DNA from 2 places in the Streptomyces sp. YPW6 genome. Region 1 is predicted to be linked to the other one. Evidence: riboswitches for the same ligand, from Rfam matches in the RefSeq annotation. Region 1 holds a riboswitch; the other holds the start of a gene.
The links. Region 1 has a riboswitch for cyclic di-AMP ahead of KME66_RS02950 (LysM peptidoglycan-binding domain-containing M23 family metallopeptidase). Riboswitches for the same ligand answer to the same signal wherever they lie in the genome.

Region 1 (4,405 bases):
CATCTGGAGTCGCTGCCGCTGTACGACGTGTTCGCCGGCGGTGTCCTGGAGCGGATACCGGCCGGATACGGCACGGGGACGCCGCCGGACAGGCTCGTCGTGCCGAACCCGTCCCGGCGTGCGCTCCCCTTGCTGGAGCCCTGAGGGGCCCGCTACAGCGGCAGCAGGTCGGGGCGTTTGGCCTCGACGTGGTCGCCGGAGGACTCGCCGCGCAGCCGTCGGCCGATCCAGGGCACCAGGTACTCGCGGGCCCACTGGAGGTTGTCGCGCCGCTCGTCGAAGGGGCTGCGCTGGGCCTGCGGCGGCCAGGGCTGGTCGGGGTCGGCGGGCACCTCGTGGCCGAGGACCTGGGCGGCGCGGAGCGCGACACGGGTGTGGCCCTCGGGCGACAGGTGCAGCCGGTCGGCGTCCCACGCGCGGCGGTCCTGGACCGAGCGCAGGGACCACAGGTCCAGCACCGGACACCGGTAGCGGTCGGCGATGGCCCGCAGATGGACGTTGTACGTGGCGATCTTGCCGCGCATGTGGCGCAGCACCGGGACACCCCGGGTGTCGAAGCCGGTGGTGACCATGACCGTGCCGACGGCGTTGCTCAGATCGGCGACGGCGCGCTCGAAGCGCTCGGCGAGATCATCGGGGTCGGTGCCCGGCCGGATGATGTCGTTGCCGCCGGCGCAGAAGCTGACCAGATCGGGGGCCAGCTCCTTGGCGCGCGGGACCTGCTCCTCGACGATCTGGTCGAGGAGACGTCCTCGTACGGCGAGATTGGCGTAGCGGAAGTCCCCGTGCGGGGAGTCTTCGTACGGAGCGCCCGCGGGGCCGGCCGGGTCGGGGGCCGGGAGCCGGTCGGCGAGGAGCACCGCGAAGCGGTCCGCCCATCCGACGAAGGTCCCGTCGGGACCGGGGTCTCCGACGCCCTCGGTGAAACTGTCGCCGATCGCCGCGTACGACCCGATGGTGTGCTGCTGGTTGTTTCTCGAATCGTCTGCCACAAGGACGTATCCTGCATTGCCCGATGTGACCTACGCGACCGTAATACGGGGTTGACGGAGGGTGAGATAGACCACCCGGTCAGTTTTCGGTAAACCCGGAATAAAGCGAGGGGCGGTGCGCCGCCGCGCACCACCCCTCGGACTTTTCTCCCGCCGCTCGGTCAGACCGAGACGCCGTGCTGACGCAGGTAGGCGATCGGGTCGACGTCCGAACCGTAGCTCGGGCCCGTGCGGACCTCGAAGTGCAGGTGCGGGCCGGTCGAGTTGCCGGTGGAGCCGGAGAGGCCGATCTGCTGGCCGCCGGTGACGGTCTGGCCGACCGAGACGTTCAGCGAGGTCTGGTGGGCGTACTGGGAGTACATGCCGTCCTCGTGCTTGATGACGACCTCGTTGCCGTACGAGCCGCTCCAGCCGGCCGAGACGACGGTGCCCGAGCCGATGGCGAGGACGGGGGTGCCGGAGGCGGCCCGGAAGTCCGCGCCGGTGTGGTAGCCGCTGGACCAGCTGGAGCCGGAAGCGCGGTACGGGGTGGTGACGTTGGCACTGGCCAGCGGGGCGGACCAGCCGGAACCGGTGGCCTCGGAGGAGCCGCTCTGCGCGGAGGCGCCGGAGCCCTCGGAGTCGTCGGCGGAGATGGTGTCGCCCTTCGGGGCCTCCTCCGGCGCGGCCTTCGGGGCCGGTGCCGCCTTCTTCGGCGCGGCCTTCTTCGGGGCGGCCTTCTTCGGGGCGGCCTCGGGGGCCGCGGACTTCTCGGCCGGGGCGGAGCCCTTGGCGCCGAGGGTCAGCTTCAGGCCCGGGTGGATCAGGCTGGGGTTGTCGCCGACCGCGGAGCGGTTGTCCTGGTAGAGCTTCTCCCAGCCGCCCTTGAGCTGGTGCTCGGCGGCGATCTTCGACAGGTAGTCGCCGGTGACCACGGTGTACGTCTTCGGGGCCTTCGACGTGACAGGAGCGGCGGCGGGAGCGGTGTGCGCGGCGGCGACCGAGGCGGCGGCCGGCTTGGCGGCCGGCACGGCCTGGTCCGCGGCGTTCGCCACGGTGGCGCCGATGAGCGGGAGGGCGAGTGCGGCGCCGCCGGTCCCTGCGGCGAGGACGCCGCGGGAGATCGGGCCGGACTTCGGACGGCGGTGCTTACCCTGTGCGGGCATGGGGAAGTTCCTCTCCGGCGCCTGCGAGGTGAGCTGTCGGGTTCGGGCTGGAGATGCCCGGTCGCGTTGCCGCGACTTCACCCCGAGCCGGCCCGGATCTCTCCGGACCGGCGGCTTACCTGGTTCCCCCGCTCCTGCCACACGTGAGTGGGTGGGTGCGAATTCCGGGCGGCGGCAGGATTAGGCGGTCCGTCCGGATTGACGGTGACCGTAAACCGGTCAGGACGGGCGGAACAAGCCATCGGTTGCCCGGTGGAATCATCGATTCGATGACGCCCCGGATTTCCGGTCACACTCCGTGGATTACGGATCTTGCCTTTCCGTGCGAGTAACGGGAATACCCCCTCGCCCTCTCACCACGGACCGTCACGGATATGATCCCGCTCACCCCTGGAATCCCATCTCCCCCACTAACGGGGCACGTTATGCGAAATGCTCCAATACGGACATGTCGCTCGCGGGTCTCCTGACGCCGGGTCACCCCGGCCCGCCCGGCGCCCGGCACCAGGAGGCAGCCGTGATGATTTTCTGTCGAATCGATGTCGTATCGTCACGGGAGCGCCCTCGCCGGAGAGCCGCGCCGACGCCCGAGATCCCAGGAGCCCCCGTGACGCAGCAGGTGCCGCAGGTCCCGCCGAACGAGATCGTGCTGACCGGAGTCCGCAACTTCCGCGACGTGGGCGGACTCCCCACCGCGGACGGGCGGCGGACCGCCTTCGGCCGGCTCTACCGCAGTGGCCATCTGGCGCACGCCACCGCCGAGGACGCGGCCTTCCTCGGCGGGCTGGGGCTCCACACCGTCTTCGACTTCCGCCACTCCGCCGACCATCAGCTCGACGGCTACGACATCGAGCTGGCCGGTGTCCGCAATGTCAGCATTCCGCTCTCCGACCCGGCGGACGGCGCGGAGTTCTGGCGCCTGGTGGGCAGCGGGAACATCGAGCAGCTGCGTTCGGTCCTGGCGGGAGGCAAGGGGGTCGACCGCATGGTCCGGATGTACCGCGCGACGATCGAGGACCGCACCGCCGAGCACAGCCGGGTCCTGCACGCCCTGGCCGAGGACAGCGTCCCGGCACTGATGCACTGCGCGGCGGGCAAGGACCGGGCCGGCCTCTCGATCGCGGTCGCCCTGCTCGCCGTCGGGGTCGTTCCGGAGGCGATCGAGGAGGACTACCTCAAGTCCAACGACCCCCACCGCCGGTACAAGGTGAAGCGCTCGGACCCGTCCGGGACCGGTATGTCGCCCGAGGTGGCGGAGCTGCTGGACCCGCTGTTCGGGGCGCGGCCCGCCTATCTCGCAGCGGCCTTCGCCGCCATCGAGGAGAACTGGGGATCGACGGACCGCTATCTGGCCGAGGGGCTGGGGATCTCCCCGGAGACCCGGGAGCGGCTGCGCGAGCGGCTGCTCGACGAGGGCTGACCCCTGGGGCGGCCGCTCGCCCCGGGGCGGCCGGTCACTTGCTCCCGGCCACCGCGAAGAGCAGGTAGAGGAAGGCCGCGATGATGTGGCCCGCCACCAGATAGGCGAAGAGCCGGATGATGACTCCGCGCGGCATCCGCTTCTCCTGCGGGTCCTCGTCCGCGCGGCGGCCGGGGCCCAGCGGGTCGTAGTGTTCGGAATCGGACATGACGGTCCTCTCGGTCGGCCTGGTGGCCGGTGGAGTGAAGGGGTGGGGCCGGCGGGGACGGCCGGTCAGCGCGGGTGCGGCCCACTGCCGAGGCAGATCTCGGCGGCCGGGCTCTGCAGGAGGGAATGGACGAAGAGCAGCTCCGCGCCGGAGCGGTCGACGGCGGCGATCCGGTGCGGGGTGAGCGAGTCGAAGTGGGCGCTGTCGCCGGGTTCGAGGTCGTGGACCGTGTCGCCGAGCCCGACCCGCAGCCGGCCCTCCAGGACGTACAGCCACTCCTCGCCGGGGTGCACCCGGACCAGGTCGCCCTGGGCCCCGTACGGGACGCGCACCCGCAGCGCCTGCATCGCACGGCCGGAGCCGCCCGCCTGCCGGTACATCCAGCCGTCGGCCTCCGCCCCCTCGAAGCCGCCGCCGCGGATGACCGCGTCCCGTTCGGGCGGCTGCTCACCGAGGAGCTCGGAGACCGTCGTACCGTAGATGCGGGCGAGCCCGAGCAGCATGGGCAGCGAGGGCTGTCTGCGGCCGGTCTCCAGCCGGGAGAGATGGGCCGGCGAGAGCCCGGCCCGCCGGGCCGCGGTCTCCAGGGTGAGACCACGGGCACGGCGCAGGTCGCGCAGGCGGGGGGCGACGCCGGGGA
Region 2 (4,405 bases), 4.1 Mb from region 1:
GAAGAAGATGCGCGGCTATCTCGCCGAACTCATCCACCGCAAAAGGGAGAACCCCGGCGACGACCTGATCTCCGGACTGATCCGGGCCAGCGACCACGGCGAGCACCTCACGGAGAACGAGGCGGCCGCGATGGCGTTCATCCTCCTCTTCGCCGGCTTCGAGACGACCGTCAACCTGATCGGCAACGGCACCTACGCGCTCCTGCGCCACCCCGAGCAGCGGGCCCGGCTGGAGGCGTCCCTCGCGGCGTCCCCGGACCTGGAGGAGAGCGACCTGCTGGCGACCGGGCTGGAGGAACTGCTCCGGTTCGACGGGCCGGTAGAGATGGCGACCTGGCGGTACGCCACCGAGCCGCTGACCCTGGGCGGCCAGGAGATCGCCGCCGGGGACCCCGTACTCGTGGTGCTCGCGGCGGCCGACCGCGACCCGGAGCGCTTCACGGATCCGGACACACTGGACCTTGCACGGAGTGACAATCAGCACCTCGGTTACGGGCACGGCATCCACTACTGCCTGGGGGCCCCGCTGGCCCGCCTCGAAGGGCGGACCGCGCTGGCCACGCTCCTGAGACGCCTGCCTGACCTGCGACTTGCTGAAGAACCTGCCGATTTGCGGTGGCGCGGCGGGCTCATCATGCGCGGACTGCGCACGCTTCCGGTCGCGTTCGAGCCGGGAAACCGTTCCGAGGAAAGTGACACGCTGTCAACTCTGTGACTTTTACGTGATCTGCGCTGCATCGACTTGTGACACACGTTCGAGTCCCGCTAGGTTCACGGTTCGACGCGTCGGCCGCATGGTGCTCACGCGTCACTGGTGCACCGACGCAGGCACGTAATCCCGCTGCGCGGAGCTCAGGTCACTCGCTTGTCAGTCGCACGGAAGGCATACCCATGGGCTCCGCGAACGGCAGACACCGCCGCCCTCGCCAGGCACCCGCCATCGTCGTCGCCGCAGGCGTGACGGGATCGGCCATCGCCATCCCGCTGCTCGGGGCGAGCGGCGCCACCGCCGCCGAGGCCACCACCTGGGACCGGGTCGCGGAGTGCGAGAGCGGCGGCATGTGGAGCGCCGACCTCGGCAACGGCTACTACGGCGGGCTCCAGTTCTCGCAGGAGACCTGGTCGGCGTACGGCGGAACGGAGTTCGCACCCCGCGCCGACCTCGCCAGCCGGTCGCAGCAGATCTCCGTCGCCGAGAAGGTCCTGGCGGACCAGGGCCCCAAGGCATGGCCGAGCTGTGCGGTGATCTCGGGGCTCGCGGTGGACGGCAGCCTGCCGGGCGTCGACCCGGGCACCGCGCCGGCCCCCGACCCGACGGCCACCCCGACCGACGACGCGGACGCGTCCGGTGAAGCGGATGAATCCGGCACGTCCGGTGAAGCCGGCGAGTCCGGCAAGGGCGGCAAGGGTGACGGGAGCGGGAAGGCCGAGAAGGGCGGCCCGGCGGGCAAGGGGGACAGTGCCGGCGCGGAGCGGGGCGCCGAAGCCCCCGACCCCGCGGTGACGCCCTCCGCCCCGCCCTCCTCCGAGGCCCCCGACGCCGCCGACCCCTCCGCCGCCCCCGACGCCTCCCTGGGCAAGGGCGGCAAGCATCGCGGCGCCCCCGCGCCCGAGGAGGCCGGTGCCGGGCAGGAGGAGGGGCCGCGCGGATCCGGCCGGCACGCCTCGCGGGGTGACGGTGACGCCCGGGACGGCGGTGCGGCGGTCGCCGGTGCGTACACAGTGCAGCCCGGCGACAACCTCTGGGCGATCGCCGACGCCCAGGAAGTCCCCGGCGGCTGGACCGGTCTGTACGAGACCAACAAGGACCTCCTGGGCTCCGACCCGGACCTGATCCTGCCCGGCCAGAACCTGGATCTGGGGCTGGAGCGGAGCCAGGGGCAGGGGCAGGGGCAGGGGCAGGGGGCCGGTCAGGCCGCGCCGCAGGATGCCGACGCGTCCGCCGAGGCGCCTGCCGCCAACTGAGTCAATTCGGGAAAACACCCCGAAAACAGAGGCAGTTAAGAGACCTATGTCCACTTTGCGTAAGTGAGACATGGGTCTCTTTGCTTCAACTCACGCGCCCCTTCCGGTCCCTTCGCGCACATCGCCCCCGACCTGCGGAAACGCCCCATCGGTTGCCGCGAGTTCGAGTCGATTGCCCCCTATGTCCGTCTTTGAATGTCGGGCTTGCCTGTGTTTACGGTCTAAGCCGCTCGCACCGCGGGCCCCGTCGACCGTCACGCCGAATCCTGCCGTCGGTCGGAGGGAACAGACGCGTAAGCGCCGTAGGCAGGAGCGGGGGACCCAGGTAGGCCGCCGGGTCCGCACGATCCCCTTCCGGGGGGCGTACGGGACCGGCTTGGGGTGGAGCCGTGCGCAAGGACGCACGGCCGGGCAACTCATCAGCCCGAACCCGACAGCTCACCTCGTAGGCGTCGGTGAGGAGATTCGTTCCATGCTGCTGAACAGCAAGGGCAAGCACCGCCGCCCGTCCAAGGCCACCCGTCTCGCGACCCTCGCCGGTGTCGCCGGTGCCGCCGTCGCCGTCCCGCTGATGGGTGCGACCAACGCCTCCGCCGCCTCCGTCGAGACCTGGGACGCCGTCGCCCAGTGCGAGTCCGGTGGCAACTGGTCCATCAACACGGGCAACGGCTACTACGGCGGGCTGCAGTTCTCGCAGTCCAGCTGGGCCGCCGCCGGCGGTACGCAGTACGCCGCGCGCGCCGACCTGGCCTCCAAGGACCAGCAGATCGCCACCGCCGAGAAGCTTCTCGACATGCAGGGTCCGGGCGCCTGGGCCTGCGCCGGCGCCGGCGGCCTCACCAACGACGGTGTGGACCCGGGCGTGAACCCCGGCGGCTCCGGCCAGTCCGCCAGCAAGCCCGAGCAGGCGCAGCCGCAGCGTCAGGCCGAGCAGCCCACGACGCGCAGCGAGCAGCGCGAGGCCCCCAAGGCCGAGAGCAAGAAGACCGTCACCACCCCGACCGGCGACAAGGTCAAGAAGGGCGACGGCGAGTACAAGGTCAAGTCCGGCGACACCCTGAGCAAGATCGCTCAGAAGGAAGGCGTCAAGGGCGGCTGGAGCAAGCTCTTCCAGCTCAACGACGACATCGTCGAGGACGCAGACCTGATCTTCCCGGGTCAGCAGCTCCACCTGAAGTAATCGCCGTCTCTCCTCCTCGGAGGGAGGGTGTCCGGCGGCATCCTCCCTCGCACGGCTTCCCGGCCCGGCGCGCTCTTCCCCCCAGCGCGCCGGGCCGGGTTCTTCGTGAGCGGTGGGCGTCCGGAGGGCCGCGTGCGTTCACCTCTTGTTGTTACCGCCCAGTAGATTTCTAGAGTTCTGCCCCGTTATGCAGGCTCTTGGGTCCTTTTTCGTCCCAGGAGGCGGGCGGGCGGCCGACGGACGCGGCCGGGCCGGATAGGCTCGTGTCGCAAGGCCACAGTGACCCTGCACAACCAGTGTCAGATCCCAGAAGGAGATGCCTCGTGCCGTCCATCGACGTCGTCGTAGCCAGGGAAATCCTCGACTCCCGGGGCAACCCCACGGTCGAGGTCGAGGTCGGCCTCGACGACGGCAGCACGGGCCGTGCTGCCGTTCCGTCCGGCGCCTCCACCGGTGCGTTCGAGGCCATCGAGCTTCGCGACGGTGACCCCAACCGCTACCAGGGCAAGGGCGTCGAGAAGGCCGTCCTCGCCGTCATCGAGCAGATCGGCCCGGAGCTCGTCGGGTACGACGCCACCGAGCAGCGCCTCATCGACCAGGCGATGTTCGACCTGGACGCCACCGAGAACAAGGCCTCGCTCGGCGCGAACGCCATCCTCGGTGTCTCGCTGGCCGTCGCGCACGCCGCCTCCGAGGCGTCCGACCTGCCGCTCTTCCGCTACCTCGGCGGCCCGAACGCGCACCTGCTGCCCGTTCCGATGATGAACATCCTCAACGGCGGCTCGCACGCCGACTCCAACGTGGACATCCAGGAGTTCATGATCGCGCCGATCGGCGCGGAGTCCTTCTCCGAGGCCCTGCGCTGGGGCGCGGAGATCTACCACACGCTGAAGAAGGTCCTCAAGACCAAGGGCCTGTCCACCGGACTCGGCGACGAGGGCGGCTTCGCCCCGAACCTGGAGTCCAACCGCGCCGCCCTGGACCTCATCGTCGAGGCCATCAAGGAGGCCGGCTACGTCCCGGGCCGCGACATCGCGCTCGCGCTCGACGTCGCCGCGTCCGAGTTCTACAAGGACGGCGCCTACGAGTTCGAGGGCAAGTCCCGCTCGGCCGCCGAGATGACCGAGTACTACGAGGAGCTCGTCTCCGCGTACCCGCTGGTCTCCATCGAGGACCCGCTGTACGAGGACGACTGGGCCGGCTGGAAGGTCATCACCGACCGCATCGGCTCCAAGGTGCAGATCGTCGGCGACGACCTCT

Region 2: another riboswitch for cyclic di-AMP. It lies ahead of KME66_RS21190 (transglycosylase family protein); the one in region 1 lies ahead of KME66_RS02950 (LysM peptidoglycan-binding domain-containing M23 family metallopeptidase).

Annotation. Positions count from the first base shown of each region.
Region 1 covers NZ_CP076457.1:654,841-659,245, forward strand. The annotation lists gene KME66_RS02940 (STM4011 family radical SAM protein) at 1-144, shown strand, start outside; gene KME66_RS02945 (SGNH/GDSL hydrolase family protein) at 153-992, opposite strand; gene KME66_RS02950 (LysM peptidoglycan-binding domain-containing M23 family metallopeptidase) at 1,154-2,137, opposite strand; cyclic di-AMP (ydaO/yuaA leader) riboswitch at 2,141-2,301, opposite strand; gene KME66_RS02955 (tyrosine-protein phosphatase) at 2,745-3,557, shown strand; gene KME66_RS02960 (DUF6126 family protein) at 3,592-3,765, opposite strand; gene KME66_RS02965 (helix-turn-helix domain-containing protein) at 3,831-4,405, opposite strand, start outside.
Region 2 covers NZ_CP076457.1:4,767,273-4,771,677, forward strand. The annotation lists gene KME66_RS21180 (cytochrome P450) at 1-715, shown strand, start outside; gene KME66_RS21185 (transglycosylase family protein) at 892-1,965, shown strand; cyclic di-AMP (ydaO/yuaA leader) riboswitch at 2,254-2,432, shown strand; gene KME66_RS21190 (transglycosylase family protein) at 2,438-3,145, shown strand; gene eno (phosphopyruvate hydratase) at 3,469-4,405, shown strand, end outside.